Methanosarcina thermophila TM-1: one gene and its partner. The protein of the gene in region 1 binds, or shares a complex with, the protein of each later gene. Links are inferred from orthologs where the notes say so. Each region holds a gene or a part of one and is shown on either strand. Other genes may lie near its edges.

Evidence for each region.
Region 2: MSTHT_RS08400 (region 1) and MSTHT_RS06120 share a complex: the UniProt entries of both Methanocaldococcus jannaschii proteins name them as parts of the 50S ribosomal subunit. The link is inferred for Methanosarcina thermophila TM-1 from one-to-one orthologs.

The regions. Positions count from the first base shown.
Region 1 is NZ_CP009501.1:1,931,083-1,941,164, reverse strand. What follows is about bases 4,357-7,309. They hold MSTHT_RS08400 (50S ribosomal protein L10), read right to left. Parts: upstream 6,380-7,309; coding sequence 5,333-6,379; downstream 4,357-5,332. Other genes in these bases: MSTHT_RS08390 (50S ribosomal protein L11), read right to left, coding at 7,280-7,309; MSTHT_RS08395 (50S ribosomal protein L1), read right to left, coding at 6,380-7,021; rpl12p (50S ribosomal protein P1), read right to left, coding at 4,977-5,297; MSTHT_RS08410 (radical SAM protein), read right to left, coding at 4,357-4,660. Outside these bases: MSTHT_RS08420 (SAM hydrolase/SAM-dependent halogenase family protein), read left to right, coding at 1-723; MSTHT_RS15425 (SUMF1/EgtB/PvdO family nonheme iron enzyme), read left to right, coding at 1,025-3,445; more of MSTHT_RS08410, read right to left, coding at 3,668-4,356; more of MSTHT_RS08390, read right to left, coding at 7,310-7,765; MSTHT_RS08385 (transcription elongation factor Spt5), read right to left, coding at 7,888-8,346; MSTHT_RS08380 (protein translocase SEC61 complex subunit gamma), read right to left, coding at 8,343-8,558; cell division protein FtsZ, read right to left, coding at 8,971-10,082. UniProt on the Methanocaldococcus jannaschii protein: Forms part of the ribosomal stalk, playing a central role in the interaction of the ribosome with GTP-bound translation factors.
Region 2 is NZ_CP009501.1:1,409,963-1,419,778, forward strand. The notes cover bases 4,012-6,698. They hold MSTHT_RS06120 (50S ribosomal protein L22), read right to left. Parts: upstream 5,740-6,698; coding sequence 5,284-5,739; downstream 4,012-5,283. Other genes in these bases: rnp1 (ribonuclease P protein component 1), read right to left, coding at 4,012-4,176; rpmC (50S ribosomal protein L29), read right to left, coding at 4,166-4,369; MSTHT_RS06115 (30S ribosomal protein S3), read right to left, coding at 4,369-5,283; MSTHT_RS06125 (30S ribosomal protein S19), read right to left, coding at 5,751-6,161; MSTHT_RS06130 (50S ribosomal protein L2), read right to left, coding at 6,177-6,698. Outside these bases: MSTHT_RS06060 (50S ribosomal protein L32e), read right to left, coding at 1-414; MSTHT_RS06065 (50S ribosomal protein L6), read right to left, coding at 425-955; MSTHT_RS06070 (30S ribosomal protein S8), read right to left, coding at 973-1,365; MSTHT_RS06075 (30S ribosomal protein S14), read right to left, coding at 1,376-1,528; MSTHT_RS06080 (50S ribosomal protein L5), read right to left, coding at 1,529-2,026; MSTHT_RS06085 (30S ribosomal protein S4e), read right to left, coding at 2,031-2,738; rplX (50S ribosomal protein L24), read right to left, coding at 2,754-3,104; rpl14p (50S ribosomal protein L14), read right to left, coding at 3,115-3,513; MSTHT_RS06100 (30S ribosomal protein S17), read right to left, coding at 3,510-3,839; more of rnp1, read right to left, coding at 3,844-4,011; more of MSTHT_RS06130, read right to left, coding at 6,699-6,893; MSTHT_RS06135 (50S ribosomal protein L23), read right to left, coding at 6,904-7,152; rpl4p (50S ribosomal protein L4), read right to left, coding at 7,149-7,910; rpl3p (50S ribosomal protein L3), read right to left, coding at 7,916-8,929. UniProt on the Methanocaldococcus jannaschii protein: This protein binds specifically to 23S rRNA. It makes multiple contacts with different domains of the 23S rRNA in the assembled 50S subunit and ribosome.

The DNA.
Region 1 (10,082 bases):
CTGGGAATTAACCCGGAGGTGCAGATAGTCGATATAACCCATTCCATCCGGCAGGCTGGAATACGGGAAGGAGCTTTCGCTCTTTATTCACTTGTTCAATATTTCCCTCCTGGGACTGTGCATATTGGCGTAGTCGACCCAGGCGTCGGCACTTCCCGCCGCGCTCTTGTTATTAAAGCAGGTGATGAAGGAAAAGAACAGTTTTTTGTCGGCCCAGACAACGGGCTCCTGATACCTGCAGCGTGCCGCCTTGGGAAGATGGAAGTGCACGAAATTACAAATCCCGAACTCATGCTTAAATCCGGAATTTCTGCAACTTTCCACGGAAGGGATATTTTTGCACCAGTTGGAGCCTACCTCTCAAAAGGTACACCTATCGATGCCGTCGGGCCCGAAATATCGGACTTTGTGAACCTTAATTTCGAAAATTTCGGGATTGACGGACCCTTTCTTGTCGGGGAGGTTATTTTTGCAGACAGTTTCGGGAATGTAATCACTAATATCCCGGCAGATGTTATCTTAAAATTCTCCACCTTCGGCTCACAGATAGAAGTAAACGGCAGAAAGGTATCCTTTGTTCAGACTTACGGTCTTGTCGGGCAGGAAGAACCCCTTGCCCTTATAGGTAGTCATGGTTTCCTGGAAATTGCGGTAAACAAGGGAAGTGCTGCGCGTCAGTTCGGGCTGAAGAGCGGAGAGCAGGTGGTAATAAGGGTGTTCTAAAATAAATCTGGATGGTCCAGACCTAAATGTAAGGTAGGTTATAACTGAAGCTCTAAGAATACTGGATAAACGGAGTTAAATTATTTTTTATCTCAATGCATTATCTCTTCTAATTGTATTAAAAATAGGAAATATTGTTCAATCTTTTTTAATGATTTGATAATTTCAATAAATATTTATAATGCATGTTAGTAAAAAATTGAGAAGAATCGAGCTTCTTTAAAAAATAAAGTCTTCAAATTCCATTTCAGAGGATCTGTATAAATATGTTATGAATGAATTAAAGACGGAGTTAATTCTTTTGGTAGGCGATATGTCGAGATCAGAATCTTACTGTGTGCATATTGACACTCCAACAGGAGAAGATTCACTAGGATTTCAACCTTACGTTGAGGCAATTGCAGAATTTCTTACCTCTGAGGAAACTTTAGCTCCGATTACTCTTTCTATTGAGGGGCAGTGGGGGTGTGGTAAATCATCTTTCATGCAACAGTTAAGAAAGGAAATCAGCAAAAAAAATGAACTTGAGAAAGAAACCAAATATTTTACTGTATGGTTCAATTCCTGGAAATATGACAAGGAAGATGAGTTATGGGCTTCTTTTGCACTTAATTTCATGGATGAGTTATCGAAGCAGCTTTCATGGAAACGTCTACAACATTCAAGGCTCAAATTGTTTTATCTGAGATACAAACTTAAATTGAAAAGTAATTTTTTAATTATTGTTCATTTCTCCTGGAACATTCTTTCTTTCGTACTTATTTTTTCATTTTCGTTTTTGTTTATTACTTATATTTTGAATCCTCTTGGAATGCGTTTACCAGACTTTATTGATGATAAGTTAAGTGATAAGTTAATCGAAAACTTAACCAATCTTGTATTGATCTTAACTCCACTTGTGGGCCTCATGCGCTATTTTTCTGCCGAAAAGTGGTTTATAGATGTGTTTAGAGATCCTTTCGGTCTAAAAAAGCTTGAATCAAATACGAATTACAAGGAACGCCTATCTTTTAGAGAGCACTTTCATTCCGACTTTAACAAAATAATCAAATCCTATGTCGGAGATTCGAAAGTCTATGTTTTTATTGACGATCTCGACCGCTGTGAAGTCCCAAAGGCAGCAGAACTAATGCAGGCAATTAACCTGATGATCTCGGATGATCCAAAGGTTTATTTTATCCTGGGAATGGATAGAAAAGTTGTCTCTGCAGGGTTCGCAGCTAAAAACGAAAAAGTTTTCAGGTTCTTAGATGTCGATGGGCTTGAATACGGGTATGAATTCATTGAAAAATTCATCCAGCTCCCCTTTAGAGTTCCTCGTCCAAAAAGCACTGATTTTTTAAAATTTTTCCCCTTCTATGAAAAAGAATCTTCCTCTAAGCAGCTAGAAGCTGTGGACAAACGAGATTCATCGGATAATTCTGCCCCCCGTGAATCTCTTGAGAGTGACACCAAATCCTCACAGAATGAAACTAGTGGACAAAAGCCAGTAATAAATGACTCCAGTACTGTTGTACCAGAATCAAATAAACAGGAGATTCAGAATGACACGGATTGTGTGGAAGATTATGAAACCTCAAAACTGATTCTTGAAATGGTTGCCCCTGCTCTGGATAATAACCCTCGCCGGATAAAACAGTTTATAAATCAGTTCCGTTTTCAGAGAACTATAGGGAAAAGAACGGGCCTCTTTTGTTATGATGTGGGGACCAACCCCGGAAATATGTGGAACTGTAAAAAATTAGCAAAATTCGTGGCAATAAGCATAAAGTGGCCTTCTCTGGTTTCAGCTCTTGGTTCTAATAGTAAACTTCTAGATCAATTACAATATGTATCAATCTCGGGGTTAATTCCGGAAGATAATAATGAAAATCTGGAAAAGTGGGCAAGAGATAAAAGGTTGATCAATTTATTGAGATACGGCTGTCAAGGGAATGATCCTTTTAAAAAACCAGAAGATTTTACCCTTTCAGGCCTTGACTTTAGCAAGCTGTTGCAGATCTCACCTGTGGTTGCACCTCTGGAAAAAGGTACTGAGCTTCCTTCTTTTATTTTTGATGAAATCGAATTTATTCGGATCCCTGCGGGATATTTCATTATGGGGTCCAATGAGTATGATAATGAAAAGCCAGTTCATAGTGTAAAAATCGAAAATTCATTTTACCTTGGTAAATACCCGGTTACTCAGAAGCAGTGGGAAAAAATTATGGGCATGAATCCTTCCAGTTTCAAAGGTGATGATCTACCTGTAGAATCTGTTTCTTGGGATGATGTTCAGAAGTTTATCAAAAAACTCAATGAAATAAAAGGCACTGATAAGTACCGTCTCCCTTCTGAAGCTGAATGGGAATATGCCTGCCGTGCAGGTACTACCTCAAGATATTCTTTTGGTGATGACGAGTCAAAACTCGGAGATTATGCCTGGTATTATAAGAACTCCAGGGAAAAAACTCATCCTGTTGGTCAAAAACAACCTAATCCTTGGGGTCTTTATGATATGCATGGTAATGTTTGGGAATGGGTTCAGGACAGATGGCACAATAGTTACGAAGGAGCTCCTTCTGATGGCAGTGCTTGGGAAGATGGAGATATCTCCTTCCGTATCCTGCGGGGCGGTAGCTGGTACTACGACCCCAGGCTTTGCCGGTCAGCGCACCGCTACTGGTACGACCAAGGCAGCCGCTACAGAGATCTTGGTTTCCGCCTCCTGAGGGAACTGTAACCACTTTCGACCTTACTTCTCAGGTTAATAATTGAAGTAGAGGTTAATCCCAAATGGCGAAGCCTGAGGGCGAAGCGTGAGAAGCCACCGAAACTGAGGTGCTAAGCGCTCTAAGTTAAAAAATAGTTTCTTTTGCCCCTAGTTCAGCTCTCTTGAGCAAACGAAGTGAGTGAAAAGGGCTTCGTGCTCGCGAAGCGAAAATCGGGAAGTGGAACTCTGCTGTTACATCCACTCATAATGCATCAGAACTTCGGGATTAAAACTCTGCATCAAACTATTTTCCGTATATCCAAAAAAGAGGCAGCCTGTGCAGTTTTTGACAATCTCCTTCCGGCGTTCTTTGGAGTTTTCCCAGACGCTCTCAAGCCCGTCCCAGATAACGTTTCCAAGAGGCTCGTTTTGCACACGGCAGGTCTCCAGAGTGCCGTCATATGTGACGTTAATAATAATCCCGCTGGCAAGGCATTTGTAGTCCGTTTTCCCATCCCTGACCATTTTAAGGTAGGTTTTGGAATTTATGATCGGGTAATCCTGCGTCTTAAGCTCGATTATGCGGTCAACTGTTCTGCGGAACTTTTCCATGTCACGGATTCCGATGTCGTTCCATACTTCCTTACTGATTCCGGGAAACTCATGGACAGGCTCGAAGGATATCTTCACTTTCAGCTTTTTTGCAAGTAAAATAAGGGTTTCGACATCGTCAAGGTTTTTTCCTGTAAGTACGCAGTTCATCAGGATGGGATTCTTCTTTTTCTGGAGTTTTCTAACCTCAATAGCTTTTTTTAAGCCCTTCAACAGAGTTTCGAAGTCCATTCGACGGATTTCTTTATAACTCTCTACCCCATCCACAGAAACCGAAAGATAATCTACATCCACAAGCTCTTCCGCTCTCTCATAAAGCAGCTTTCCATTTGTGACCATGGAAGTGATCATCCCGATTTTTTTGGCATATGCCATAATCTGGGGCAGATCCTTTCTCAGGAGAGGTTCTACAGTCCAGGCATTATAAACTCCTATCCCGAAATCCCTCGCATCATCTAACAGCTTGAAAATCTCTTCTTTAGTCGGCTCTTTCCCGGCTTTCTTCCAGTATTCACAGAATTTGCAGCGCATGTTGCACTGAGCATTTACACCGTGGGAAAGGACAAAGGGACGCTTTCTTACTCTGATCTGCCAGAGGGCTCTCATAGCGAGGATAGGATTAAATCGGGACATAGAAATCTCTTTCTTATTTTTCTGCAAAAGACTACTTATTATTCATTATTTTTTCTATTAATAACCTTTTGGAGAGCTAGTTTTGTATGTTATTGCTCTAACTAAAAAAACATAATCCTATAATCGGCATCACAAAGCACCAATAAAATGCCTGAAAAGGGGATAATTTAGAAAATGAAGACGATTTTAAGAAAAGATAAAGAATTCTACAGTAAAATCGGCTAATTCTAAGTTATTAAACCGCTGTTAAAGTTTCTATTGAAAAAAAAGAGTGCTCGCCGTGAGGCGAGCTGTATGTATTGAAGTTTTATTGCATTTATCCGAAGAGTGCGCCGAGACCGGCCATTCCGTCTTCTTCAGAGGTATCTTCTTCCTCTTCTTCCTCTTCTGCTGCAGGAGCTTCTTCTGCTGCAGGAGCTGCTGCAGCTGCTGCAGGGGCTGCTGCGGCTGCGGGAGCTGCAAATGCTGCCTTTGAGATTGCTTCTTCGATGTCCACTCCTTCAAGGGCTGCGACAAGTGCCTTTACTCTGGCTTCGTTAACTTCTATACCTGCTGCCTGGAGAACGGCAGTGATTGCATCTTCAGTAATTGCTTTACCAGCGTTGTGTAGTAAGAGAGCTGCATATATGTATTCCATTGTTGATCACCTAAATTTCAATTATAGCAAATTTTTTATCCGAAAAGGGCGCCGAGACCGGCCATTCCATCTTCTTCAGAGGTATCTTCTTCCTCTTCTTCCTCTTCTTCCTTTACTTCTTCCTCTTTCTTCTCGGCTGCTGCTACACTTGCGGCTGCTGCTGCGCTTGCGGCTGCTGCTCCGAGAACTTCCCTCAGTTCATCATCCACGGCATTTGCATCTTTGTCTGCGGCTTTGGATGCAACGGATGTCATCTGGGCGTGAGCTTTTGCCAGCAAAGCGTCCATGACTCCGGAATCAAACACAACAGCATTGACACCAAGGTTCTTTGATTCTGCAAAGGCTTTTGATAGTAGGGTGACGATTGTTGCGCTTGTCGGGTACGCAGTGTTGACAGAGAGATTGAAAGCGTTCTGGGCTGCTCTGGTAATGTCAGAGAAGTACTGACTTTCGTCAATTGCAAGGAGTTCCGGCTCGTAAATTGTCCCACCGTCATAAGCGGCTCTTAAGTCAAGCCCTACAATAAGTGGGTATATTTCCAGCTTTGAAAGCATGGTTGCGAGCTTCTGTGGGACTACCTCACCTGCTTTACAGACAACCTTTGTTTCCTTTATTGCAACTTTCCCTGCCTCAATTGAAGCTGGAATTCCTGCGCTCTGGAGTTCTCCGAGAATGGGGCCAGGTGGGAAACTTGTAGGTCCCTTCTGAACAACAATATCCACCGGAGCTATTGCGCCTCCTTTAATCGGAGAAGGGGTTTTTGTCTGTTCAAGTATTTTGTAAAGTTTGAAGGGACTTTCGTTGGTAAATACCAAAGCCGTCTGCTTGTCAAGATATTTATTCATCTCGGGAATGTTTCCTCCGAGCTGGTTTAAAGCCCGCTCTGTAAGGGTGTTCCTTGAGACTTTGAGCACCGCAGTGTCTTTAAGGTCACGGCGAATTTTCTGGATCTTGGTTGCAAGAATGCCCTCGATCCCGACCATCCCGAATACCTTATGTGACTGAATGAGATTCTTTATATTTTCTACCTCATCCTTTTTCCACTGCGGGATGTGCTCCGTGTGATGTTTCTCCTCTGCCATTTACACCACCCTTTCGGATTTCCCCATAGTTGTCGTGACAAAGACAGATCTCAAGTTGTACCTGCCTTTCTCCAGGACACGCTCCAGCCTGGACACTACAGTTTCTATGTTTTCGGCAAGCTCTTCAGGACTCATATCCCTTCGGCCGACAGGCACATGGAAAGTGAGTTTGTCTTTAGACCTCAACCTTACCGCATTTTTCTTGCTCTGGATAAGTTCGCCTACATCCTTGTTAGGCAAGAGCGGAATAGGCATTTTCCCTCTGGGTCCGAGAACAATACCAAGCGTCTTACCAATAGTTGGCATGAACTGGGTTTCTGCGATAAAAAGGTCACATTCGTTTGCAAGAGCCCTGGCTCTGTTTTTGTCAGCCGCCAGTTCCTCGAGCTCAACATCAGAAATAACATACGCAGCACCGGCAGCCTTTGCTTTCAGGCCCACATCACCTTTTGCAAAAACGCCGATCTTCAGTTCTTTTCCGAGCCCGTGAGGAAGAATCACTTCTTCATCGACTCTATTCTTCGGTTGGTTCATGTCAAGATTCTTTAAGTTAATCGCCAGGTCTACACTTTCAGAGAAATTGCGCTTTGGCGATTCTTCAAGTACTTTCTTGACAGCTTCCAGTATAGTTTTTTCTACCATCTTATTCCTCCCCGTAGTGTTTGAACTTGCTTGTCCAGTGTCTGAACTTGCTTGTTCAAGCAGCCTCTTCGGCTTACTACGGTTGGTCTTAGGGCTTCCCATTAATCCGGGTTCTGTTACTCTTAACGGTAAGCCGCTAATAACTATTATTTTAATCTATTGCAACGATGTGCAAGATTCTTGTGCTATTAGTGCTATCCAATTTAAAACTATTGGTGGTAATGAATTCCCGGATTAAATGGTAAAGGGATGGAAGGCTTACCACTCCTCACCGGCAAGCAAATCATCGAACTTGCCCTGGTCGAGTTCCTTCTGGATATCTTTTGCCTTAACTCCCTCTACGGTTACGCCCATGGGGACACAGGTACCTATTACCTCTTTCATTGTTGACTTGAGATCGTAGGAAAGTACATCCTCCTTTTTCATGCGGGCAATCTTTGCAACCTGCGAGATGCTGAGGTTTCCAACAACCTCGCTTCCTGCATTTCCTGACCCTTTCTGAATCCCTAGCTCTTTCATGATCAGGGATGCGGTGGGTGGAGTGCCTACTTCGATCTCGAAATTTCTTTTATCGTCAACTATTACTTTAACAGGAACCTGCATTCCATCATAGTCCCTGGTTTTTTCATTGATCTTTTCGACCACTTCTTTTATGTTGACCCCGAGTGGACCAAGCGCCGGACCTAAAGGTGGTCCAGGGTTAGCTTTTCCTCCCGGGACAAGTGCTTCAACAATACTTGTCATCTGAGTCTCACCGGTTTTAATAAATATAAACTTTGTAGATCTTTTTCGATCCACTCTGAGTACTGGTGATTTTATTTATTAATAAGCTGGAATTTTTCGGTATTTACCATCTCGCTGCAGCTTCACTCTTCCTCTTTTTTAAGGATTCTGACAGTGTCGCCACGAATCGTTATGGGAATCGGAACCACAGCATCGAACAGTTCCACAGTAATTTCCTCATGTCCTTCATCAACCCTCTTAACCCGGGCTTTCTCCCCTTTAAAGGGCCCTGAAGTGACCTCAATTATAGCCCCTTCTTTGATTCCTGTCACTGTTGGTTTGGGTTTAAGGAAATGCTCGATTTCAGCAATTGAAGAACTCCCTTTCACAAGAGCCCGTGCATGGGGAATAGTCTGAATTGCCTGTTCTACGATCCCGGATTTAGGAGCTTCGACCAGGACATATCCTTTTAGCTCATCAGGAGCTAGAATTGCCCTTATATCCAGCTTCTCCTTTTTTGAAACCCTGGCAAGAGCTGTTGCAACCGATCTTTCCTGGTTTGCCGTGGTTTTGATTACAAATATCTGGGAATCCTCACTCATTGGGCCACCCACTGGGGCAACATTGTCAACAATACATATACTATAAATCCGATTGTTCCCACAGCCAGAATGCCAATACCTGCAACTTTGGCAATGGTCAAGAATTCTTCCCTGGACGGTTTTCTAGTAAGTTTCAGGACTCTCAGGTGTGCCCGAATTGCCTGACCAACGCTTTCTACAGTTATATTCGGTTCAAACGTGGATTCGACCATCAATTCACATCCAGGTTTTCTTATTTTATTTATCTGTCTTGAAATTTTTGCCTGTAATTCTTCCTGTGTGTTTTCTATTCTCGAGATTCACTTTTTTACATGCGCGGAGTTTACCGATTAAGATATGGAAGGAACGGGCGGTTTATATTATTAATTCCTATTATATGAAGATATCACCGACACGGCATTTAAAATATCAAAAGATTTCGAAACCGTTTTTCAATTTCATCCCGGATCTCAATCGCGTAAGTAAAAATATTTCTTTTTTGATGCCGAATCGTATCGGCATCATACTGTATTTACCATAAAAATAGTTTTCGATTGGTTTTTTATTCCTGACCCTTTTTTTAAAGAGAGGAAAACAGTATTTTTTCTCCAATCGAAGGTTTAAGTCCCTTTAGCTCTGGTTCGATCACTCTACAAAATCAATTCCATATTTATAGGTAATACTCTTGTTGCTCCCATGACCATAAATCTGAGCAGATGTGACTCCTGTAACTACGATCATTGTACGTACAGTCTGTTCAAGGTCAGGGTCGATCTGAGCTCCCCAGATAAGACGGGCGTTTGGATCTATCCGGCTGTAAACCTCCTGAACCACACACTCAGCTTCTGAAATAGTCATGTCAGGGCCTCCAATCACATTAACAAGGGCAGAAGTCGCGCCTGAAATGTCTACATCAAGAAGCGGACTGCGCAGGGCTTTCTGTACGGATTCAGCAGCTTTATTCTCTCCGTCGGATTCCCCAAGCCCTATCATTGCAACGCCTCCGTTTTGCATAACAGTTCTGATATCGGCGAAGTCGAGGTTTACAAGTCCTGGCTTTGTAATCAGTTCGGTTATGCCCTTCACGGCTCTCATAAGAACTTCGTCTGAGACTTTAAAGGCAGCCTGAAGTGGGAGTCTAGGAACGACTTCAATCAGCTTATCGTTGGGAACCACTATTACAGTGTCTGCGACATCTCTCAGGCGTTCAAGACCTGCCTCTGCATTGGTTCTGCGGACATGACCTTCCACACTGAAGGGCAGGGTGACAACTGCAATCGTAAGGGCTCCTGCGTCTCTTGCAGCCTCAGCTACTATGGGTGCCGATCCTGTACCGGTTCCTCCTCCAAGTCCCGCGGTGATAAAGACCATGTCAGAGCCTTCGACAACTTTGTTAATCTCGTCAATACTCTCGATTGCTGCATCTTCTCCGATCTGGGGGAGACTTCCGGCGCCAAGTCCACGGGTTTTCTTTTTCCCGATGAGAATCTTTTTACTGGAGCGTATATGAAGAAGGTGCTGGGCATCAGTATTCACAGCTACAAGCTCAGCTCCCTGGATTCCTTCGCCCATCATACGCTGGATGCTGTTTGAACCGCCGCCTCCGCAACCTATCACTTTGATGGTTGTTTTAAGGCTTCTGAGGATCTCTTCAAGTTCAGCATCAACATCTGAGTCTACGTTAGAGTAATCTAAATTTGGGTACTCTCTCTGCCCGCCACGTCCTTCCAGGGCAGATCGAGCAAGGGCTTCTTCCA
Region 2 (9,816 bases), 520 kb from region 1 along the record:
TCCAGGGTTCAATATCTTGATTCCGAGTTCTTCGGCTTTTGCTATAATAATAGCTTTTTTTCTTGCGCCTACTGTAGAAGCTATCCTGATAGCCTCATAAGAAGGATCAATAAGCTCAAGTTCATCAACACTGGAAATAAGCACATCCGAATACCCGGACGGATGCAGACCTTTTACTGCAACCGGGCTTCCATATCCTACCTGGGCGAGCGCACCTTTAGATACATATTTTCTGCGCTGTTTGCCTTGAGTACCTCTTGGACGCCTCCAGTTGCTATCAAGTCTTTTGAATTTGTGACAGGCTGCTCTTTTAAACTGGGGTTTCTTTCCCTTCAGAACCTTTCTCACATTGAATAAACGCCTGGATTCAGAGTCCATATCAAGAGTACCTTCTGATTTGAATTCTTCTGCCATCACAACCACCTCAGGGTTTCTGCACGATGTAGATTCCATCCTGGAAAACCCTCGGGTCGAATCTCCTGATCTTCGTCTTCTGTTCAATGTTTGCGGCAGTCTGCCCGACGTCTTCCTTGTTTATTCCGGTGATAGTTACCTCGTTTCCGGATACCTTAACCTTTGTTTCGCCAAGGATTTTTGCAACTCTCGGCTTCTTTTCTCCAAGGAAGTTTCCGATTATGAAGGACTTACCATCAACTTTTACTTGCATGGGGAAGTGAGAGTACACAATAGACATTTTGCACTCAAATCCTTCATTTACGCCTTTGATCATGTTTTTGATGTGGGAAGTAAAGGTGCCTACCATTGCTTTCTGTTCTTTCCTGGAGGATACTGCATCCACCACTACTTCGCCCTCTCTGACGTCGATCTTGACCCCTGGGTACCAGAGCTTTCTTTCGACAGTTCCCAGGGGACCCTTCACTGTAAGCACATCCTGAGAGAAAGAGACGGAAATTCCTTCAGGAATCTCTATTGTTCTTGCAATTTCCTTAACCATTTCCTGTTTCCTCCAGCTCAGTACACATAAGCAAGAAGCTGCCCACCAATCTTCTTCTCACGGGCTTCGTACTGGGACATAACCCCGCTTGAAGTGGTAACTATAAGGGCGCCAAAGTTCTTTGCCGGCAGGAACTGCTTTTCCCAGCGTTCAAAACTGCCAGTTCCCACAGAATACCGCGGCTTGATTGCACCGCATTTGTTGATTCTTCCCACAAGGGTAACATTGTAGATTCCGGCTTTTCCGTCATCGATAAACTCGAATTCTCCAATGTATCCGAGATCTTGCATAACCTTCAGTACATTGCCGATAGTTTTGGAAGCAGGCCTGATGACACAGGCGCTCTTCCCGACATCTTCGGCGTTTTTAATTACAGAAAGGGCATTTGCAAGAGGATCAAGTAATACCATTTGAATCACCTTACGAATATTTCTCAAAACCCATCTGGTGGGCGATCTCCCTGAAACAGTGCCTGCAGAGGTAGATATCGTATTTACGGACAAGACCCTGCTTTCTTCCGCAGCGCTTGCATACATTTACTCCTCTTCCGGACTTGTCTATAGTATCTGCCATTTACATGACCTCCACGCCATAGTTCTCGCTAAGGAAAGCAACTGCATCCTCAACTGTAACCCTGTGGTTTGTCGGGATCTTCTTTTTTGCGATCCTTCTCTTGCAGATTCTTTCTCCGGGGCGTTTGATAACAACTGTTACATCCATTCCGAAAACCCCGATATTCGGGTCATATTTCATGCCCGGAAAATCCGTGTGTTCTTCAATTCCGAAAGAGACGTTTCCAAGGGAATCAAACTGGGACCTGACCAGAGTTTTGCCAACTATGCCCAGAGCTGTCTCAAGGAATTCCTGGGCTTTCTGGCCTCTCAGGGTCACCTTGCAGCCAATGGGTTCTTTCTTTTTAATCGAGAAAGCCGGAAGAGTCTTTTTGGCAAAGCACCTGACAACTTCCTGTCCTGTGATAGTCCTGAGGATCTCCTCGGCATTTACAAGACGCTGCCCACTTTCTCCAACACCCATGTGGACAATAACCTTTTCAACAGTTGGAGCGCGCATAGGATTACTCAATTGCCTCACCACCGAGCCTGATCTCAGGTTTGTCTTCACCAATTACAAACACGTAATCTTCAATAGTCTCGAAATCGGTTTCCCCGGAAATCGCGACTGTATTGTGCCTAGAACTCTTAACTTCCTTGATTTCTTTAATTGTTCCGATTTCTCCGGAGTGCTGTCCGCCTACCACCATTGCCAGGTTGCCGACCTTGAACTTAAGGTGCTTTATTATCTTCTTGTCAGGCACGGAAAGAATCAGAGAATCCTTTGTGCTATATTCGTTAGAGCCAAGAATATTGGCCCCATCATTCAGGTTAAGCTGCACCTTTCCTCCTTTGAGGATAGTCTTGTTGTTAATCCTGCACAGCTTGTTAACGTTTGTCTCGCTCAGTTTGTAAAGGGTAAGACGCCCCTTTTCATCCTGGAGCACTCTGTATGTTTCATTTATGAGCGGGAGCGAAATTACATCAAAAAGCCCTACAGGGAACCTGAGGTCTTTCCTGGGAATGCCGTCCACAAGAACTTTACCTTCCGAAAGAATTCTCTTACCTTCTCTACTGTTATCTACGAGCTTGAGAATGTCGCGAATAATGATTCCTAGCGGAAGACTGCGTGCCTTGCTGTGAGGCCCCGGGCGGGTGGTGGAGACCCACTTATAACCTTTTTTCCCGACCTTCCAGCTTTTTGGAATTGCTAATCTTTTCTGGTGTGTCACAAAAAATCACCTGGCTCACTTCTTAATGCTTGATGCTCTGCGCCCGTCCTTCATTTCCAGTTTTATGATCATAACATTGGAGGGGTAGATAGGTCTTGGGACTTCGGTGCCATCCACCTTGGTGGAAATAACCCCGTCCACAGTAATAGTGCCGTCCTTAAGAGAAACACTCTGAACCTTTCCTTCAGTACCCTTAAAGTCTCCACGCATGACCTTCACGGTATCTCCCGCGATGACTGGGGCGCTTCTTGTGCCGTATTCCTTGGAGAGCGATTCACTGAGCCTTGCACCCATGAATTTCTGTCTGATATGCAGAGGTGCGTTATATCTTGCTTTTCTCTGCTTCCTTGGCTGTTTGGATACCATGCTCGCCACCTCAGATAATAATAGATGCCGTGGTTCCAATCTTTGGGTATCTCTCAGCTACTTCTCTTGCGATAGGACCTTTTATGTCCGTGCCTTTAGGAACCCCTTCTTCGTCTGTGATTACCATGGCATTGTCCTCAAAGGATACACGCAGCCCATCCGGACGGCGGAATTCCTTTTTCTGGCGAACCACTACTGCGTAGACAATCTGCTTCCTCATTTCAGGGGTGCCTTTCTTCACCGAGACGACACACATATCCCCGATTCCTGCGCAAGGCATTCTGTTCTTGACTCCTCTGTACTTCTTGACAGAGATGATCTCAACTACCTTGGCTCCAGTGTTGTCTACACAAGGAACATTGGCACCTGCATTAAGAGCCCTTGGGATGTTAGAACGTATACCTTTCATTTTGGCACCTCCGCTTTAACTACCACAAAGGACTTGGTTTTGCTTATAGGCCTGCATTCCGCAATCGTAACGATATCCCCGACTTTTGCTGAAATGCAAGGCGGGTTGTGTGCGTGAAGCTTCGAGCGTCTCTTCTCGTATCTCTGATATTTTGGCACCATTTTCATGTATTGCCTTTCAATAACTACTGTATTGTCCATCTTATTGCTGACCACGGTGCCCACAAGTATTTGACCCCTTACTGGGAGTGTGCCGTGGAAGGGACAGTATGAATCATCACATTCTTCTGATGGCGCCGGTATGTTTAATCCAATATCTCTTGCCATGAGTTTAGCCCCATTTGCGTAACTTTTTAATGTTCTTGATCCGATTTTCGGGTTGTGAGAGCAGCAGGTTTCCCTGAATTTTAACAAATGTATCGGATCTGCGGCCTTTTTCTGAGAGCTCGGCAGGGATCCGGAAGACAAATTCCGAACCCGCCTTTGGAATCTTCAGTTCCCGCGACTTCGAGTTTTCTATTATTAACATATTTTTTGTCTCGTCAATTACCCTGCCGCGGATTCCTATCAATGCTGGATTAGTGGAATGAATCACCAGAACCTCGAGCCCTATCAGTTCATGGTAGATAAGGGTCGAAGGTAGAATTTCCACTTTAGATTTCATTTAATTCATGCTGAATTGTCTTTATCCGGGCAATTGTTCTCCTGATTTCTCCGATCCGTCCCGGGTTCTCAGGAGCTCCGCCTGCGGAGGTAAGGGCGCGTTCCCTGACCAGTTCATTTTTCAGATTCTCAAGTTCATCAGCCCGTTCCTCGGGTGTCATAGCCCGGATTTCGCTGGTTCTGAGGATTGCCATTATTCCTTTGCCTCCTTGTGAACCCGTGCCATTGGGTGCCAGTAATCATAACCTTCGTGCTTGTGCTGCCAGACTCCATTGACCTGCCTTCGGAGTTCTTCAGAACCTTCGACCTGAATAACCTCAACCTCTTCCTCTTCTGCGGTCTCAGCCTGAGGTTCTTCCTCGGCTTCTTCAGGCTCTGCGACTTCAGCTTCCTCTACAGATTCTGCAGGTGCAGCTGCAGGACGGGGTTTTGCCGCGCCTTCCTTCTTAGGGGCTTCAGCAGGTTCCTCAACCGGCTTTTCGGCAGGCTTTTCAACCGGTTCAACAAGTTCACCTGTTTCCTTAACTCTGTAGGAGTCAGGCAGGACAACGCCCGGCTGAATGATTCTGACTTTACAGCCAAGGGTTCCGAGCTTTTTGATCGCTACTGCAAACCCTTCATCAACAACATGTTCTACGGGATTTCCGGAGTGTTTTATGTACCCATCAACGAATTTTTCAACTCTTGACCTGGCACCTGTAAGTTTTCCAGAGATAACAACCTCACAGCCGAGTGCACCTGCATTCATGATCGCTCTTAAGGTGTTGTGCCCGGCTTTTCTGAAGTACCAGCCTCTCTCAATTGAAGCTGCAAGCCTGGATGCCATCATCTGAGCGTTAAGTTCAGGTTTTTTGACTTCCTGAGCGTCAATCTGTGGATTTTCGAGGTTATACTTAGTTGCTACATCCCTGGTAAGCTTTCTGATGACCTTCCCGGCTTTCCCGATTACCATTCCAGGCTTTTCGGAGTAAATAATGATCTGGGTGCCCATTGGGGTCCTGTTAAGCTCCATACCGCCGTATCCAGCTCTGCTCAGCTGCTCTGCGAAGTACTCGTTCATGGAGGCTTTAACGTACCCATCATTGACGAATTTTCTCTCTATTGCCATTCAGCGCACCTCGGAAAGAATCATCTCGATATTTACAGTTTCTGTGTCTTTAGGAGTGGCTCTTCCTCTTGCCCTTGGCATGAACCCGCGAATTGTCCTTCCGCGCTGGATAGCAGCGTGGGATATGACCATGTTTGCGGGCTCAAGACCCTTATATTCGGCATTGCTTTCTGCATTCTTCAGAACCTTGAGGATCTCTTTGGAAGCATTGACAGGGTACCTGCCTGCAGCCATCGGACCTTTTCTGTGTCCTGCTCCATCATGGTGCCTCTTGAAGGGTACAGCCTGTTTTAAAGCAATTACATCTTCTAAAAACTTTCTTGCTTCGGGGACTTTCATGCCCTTAATTTTGCAGCAGATTTCACGGGACTTTTTAGGCGAAATATGTAGTTCAGAACCCATAGCCTTAGAGGTGGTCTCAGGGTCTGCCTTAACTGAATAATCAATTCTTGCCATTCCCTCTCACCTCATTTCAGCGGCACGAACTTGCTTGAACGGGTTGCTCCCACACCGGCACTACCGTGTACAACTCTTGATCTTGTGGGTGCGAATTCCCCAAAGCGGTGCCCGATCATCTCAGGCTGGAGATCCACACTTACGAAGGTTTTCCCATTGTGGATTTCAATAGTCTGTCCAATCATTTCCGGAAGGACAATCATGTCTCTGTGATGAGTTCTGATCTTCTTTCCTTCCTTGAACTTGTGCAGGACTTTTTTCTGTCCTTCCGTGAACCCGCGTTTGATGCTCCTGCGTTCTCTTGAGGGCAGGAGTTCTGCAAACTCTTCAAGACTCATTTCCTGAAGTTCTGAGATGGTTTTCCCGCGGTAAGTATATTCACCCTTTCTCTTTGGTAATTTTGATGATGATTTTTTAGCCATAACGAATACCCCTCATCAGCGCTTCATTCCGGTTCTTCTGGCTGCAATCAGTCCGACCTTTCTTCCGGGCGGAGCATTTCTGCTAACCGTTATGGGCTTGCCCGGGTGCTTCCAGGCACCTCCACCGAACGGGTGGTCGCGCGGGTTCATGGCAATACCTGAAACCCTGGGATACTTTGCAGCTCTTGTTTTCAGTTTATGGTATTTCTTTCCAGCTTTAAGCCATGGTCTATCAACCCTGCCACCGCCTGCAACAATACCAACAACTGCTCTGCACTTTGGATTAAGCCATTTAATGGTACCTGAGGGCATTGCCACTGCAGTCCTGTTAGGCTCATGAGTCACGACAGTTGCGTATACTCCTGACGAGCGTACGAATTTACCGCCATCATTTGGCTTTGACTCGATATTGCAGATAAAGAAACCTTCAGGCACATTCCCGATAGGAACTATGTTTCCAGGCTTAATCTCGGCATCGTCTCCACACTTTATTGTGTCCCCTAATGCTATCCCTTCGGGAGCCAGCATGAGAAGCTCTTCTCCATTTTCAAAGCGAACTTTTGCAATCGGAGCTGAGCGAGCAGGGTCATGCTCGATATCAATGACTTTCCCCTGGATCGATGTGTTTTCATCAACACGGGGATGCTTCAGTTCTGCCTTGTATTTGTGAGAAGGAGCTCTGTAGGTTGGAGTGCCTCTGCCCCTGTTCTGTGATATTAATCTTTTACCCATACCTCACACCTCACATAAGTCCTATCCGGGTTGCAATCTCGTGTGCCGATTCGGGATCTTCGAATGTCAGGATTGCTTTTTTCGTACCCTTCATGGTAGTCATCGTCCGCACGGATTTTACTTTGAATCCGTACAGTTTCTCAACGTCTTCTGCGATCTGCTTTTTGTTTGACCTGGGATCCACGATAAACTGAAGCTTGTTTTGATCAAGCAGCATCATCGCTTTTTCAGTAACAAAAGGATAGAAAATTGAACTCATTGGAATGCACCTTCCAGTTTCTTAATTGCGGATTCTGTCCAGATAGTAAGGCGCCCTGCATGTGTACCAGGTGCGAGCAGCTCGGCATTCAGTGAGTCCACAGTTGTAACGTCTACTCCTGCAAGGTTTCTTGCAGCCTTCAGGATAGGGGCATCTTCCCCTGCAACAATAAGGATACTCTTTTTATTCTTGTATTTCCTGCCTCTGAGTTTTCCACGACCTGCACGGATATGCTTTCCGTATTTTGCCCTGAGCACATCGTCATAGACTCCGATAGCCTGCAGGAATTCTATTACCTGCTTTGTCTTTTCAAGGTCTTCGAAAGCGTTTTCTGCAACGATCGGAAGCTCGGCATCAAAGATGTGACCTCTAAGGCTTACGAGGGTTGGGTCTCTGGTTGCTGCGATTGCAGAGCGGATTGCATAGCGGCGTTCCTTGATATTGATTTTCTCACTCCTGTCAGCCTCAGGCTTTGGTGGGTGGGCTCTTCTTCCACCTCTTGCTTGCGGAACTCTTGCAGCTCTGCTGCTGTTTACAAGCCTTGGTACCTGGGCAACTCCACGTCCTGAACCCCAGGATCTTGCAGAAGTGTCCATTCCTGCATAGAGACGGGGACCGTAGGGCTGAAGCCTGTTTGCCTGTGCCGCAAGCACTGCCTTTTTGATCAGATCAGGGCGGTAGTCCACATCAAACACATCAGGCAGCTCGATTTCCCTGATAACCTTTCCTGTAAGGTCTAATGTTTTTGCTGTAGCCATCTTGTTCACCCCTGCTTGGATTCCCTGCTTATGTGAAGTATGTTCGGTTCGCCAAGGTCGGCTTTCTTTGCCCTGATTGGGTCTCTGAGTCTGATAAGCCTCTTTGATGGTCCGGGTACACTGCCTTTAATGAGCACATAGTCTCCACGGACAATACCGTAATTTATGAAACCGCCTTCAGGAGTAACTTCTTCCCCATCTGATCCGATCTTGAGAATACGCTTGTTGAACTCGGTTCTCTGGTGGTACCCCATCTGACCCATCTGAGGAACTCTCCACGAGACCCGGGCAGGATGCCATGGACCAAGGGTACCAACCTGCCTGAGGCTGCCCTGTCTGGAGTGCTTGCTTTTCATAAGCTGAATGCCCCAGCGTTTGACAGGACCCTGAGTACCTTTACCGGTGGTGATAGCAGCTGTATCTACAAGTGTTCCGGCTTTGAAAACGTCAGTAACGCTTACAAGAGTGCCGAGGATTGACTTTGCGTACTCGAATTTGGTTTTGAGATCTCTGGCACTGATTCCGGATTCCATAATGTCAGGCTTCTTTTTGGGAACCCCGGTAATGTTCTTTGGCAGGGTGTAAGTAATTGCTCTGATATCGCTTATCTTGCCTTCTTCGATCATTTTTTCAATTTTCTCAAGATTTTCAGCCATGTTTCCAGCTGCTGGTACAGGGATCCTGCGCTTGAGTTCAGGGTCAAGGTCTGCTGCCCATGCCTCAGCGACTGCCTTTTCTCCGGTGCTGTCTTCTGCATATGCCCGGATGGCTGCGACCCTTATTGCAGGAGTTTCAATGACAGTTACAGGTACGGATATTTCCATACCCTGGGTAAGGCTGTTCTTTGTGTCATCAATCATGATCACGTGGGTCATGCCCACCTTGTACCCTGCAAAACTCTGTAGCCTTGGTTCACCTGTAGCTTCCGGCCAGGCTCTGAACCGTGGAATGTGGCTCTTTGCCCTTTTGCGCGGGCTGAATGCGAGGGAACCTCGTTTTGGTCGGTGTATGCTTGCCATATTTCTACTCCGTAAATTTCAATTGAAATACCAGTCCCTCCGGTCGGCTCAATATGAGTGTCAAAAGAAAAATGCACTGGATTCCCCGAACGCTACCAGGTGAGGAGGGACGTCTTTTAGACCTGCCTGGCAGTTTACGCCTCGAGCAGACCAGAGCTTTATAGCTCCCGGTACCCTACATTCCTTCAGGCATCTACAATATCCGATCCTCTTCCCAGCTTGTCTAGCAGGAGCATACTCTTAAAGGATCGATTTTTCGATCCTGGCAGACCCAAATCCAGGCATCTGGCCTTGATTTGAAACATTCGTAGCCTGATTTGAAACTTCAGTATTCGGTAACCTGATTTTGAATTCAGCTCCCTGATTTGAAACTTCAGTGTTCAGTGACTGCAACCGCGACTCATCGAAAACCTGAACAGTTTCGTGCGATTTTAGGCGTCGGTTCGACCCTAAAAGCGGGCGTTTCAAAGCATTGGCCCTTTGACACTCATGTTGATCCGACTTTTCTCACTGGATTTATCTTCAATGCAGGAAATCTCCCGTAAAGCACGGCAGAAAATCCTATTTCCCGAACACTTTCGGGAAGAAGCATTAAGCATCACATTGATCTGATTAGATAATTTCAAACAATAAATGCCTGAAATTTCCATCTTGGACGTACTTTGCCTTTAAGGGTATATCTAATATATAAAGCCTTTGCAGGCGAGAAGATAATTGAAAAAGAAGAATCAACTTCAGGGAAGATATAATCAAATAAATTAAAAAGACCGAATTGATATCTCTTCGATAAAAACTTTGAGTAATGGAATCTCAATTGAAAAAATACCAGTTCTACTTTTCGACTTATGGATCAGCAAGAGCTTAGACAAGTTTACAAATGTGATATC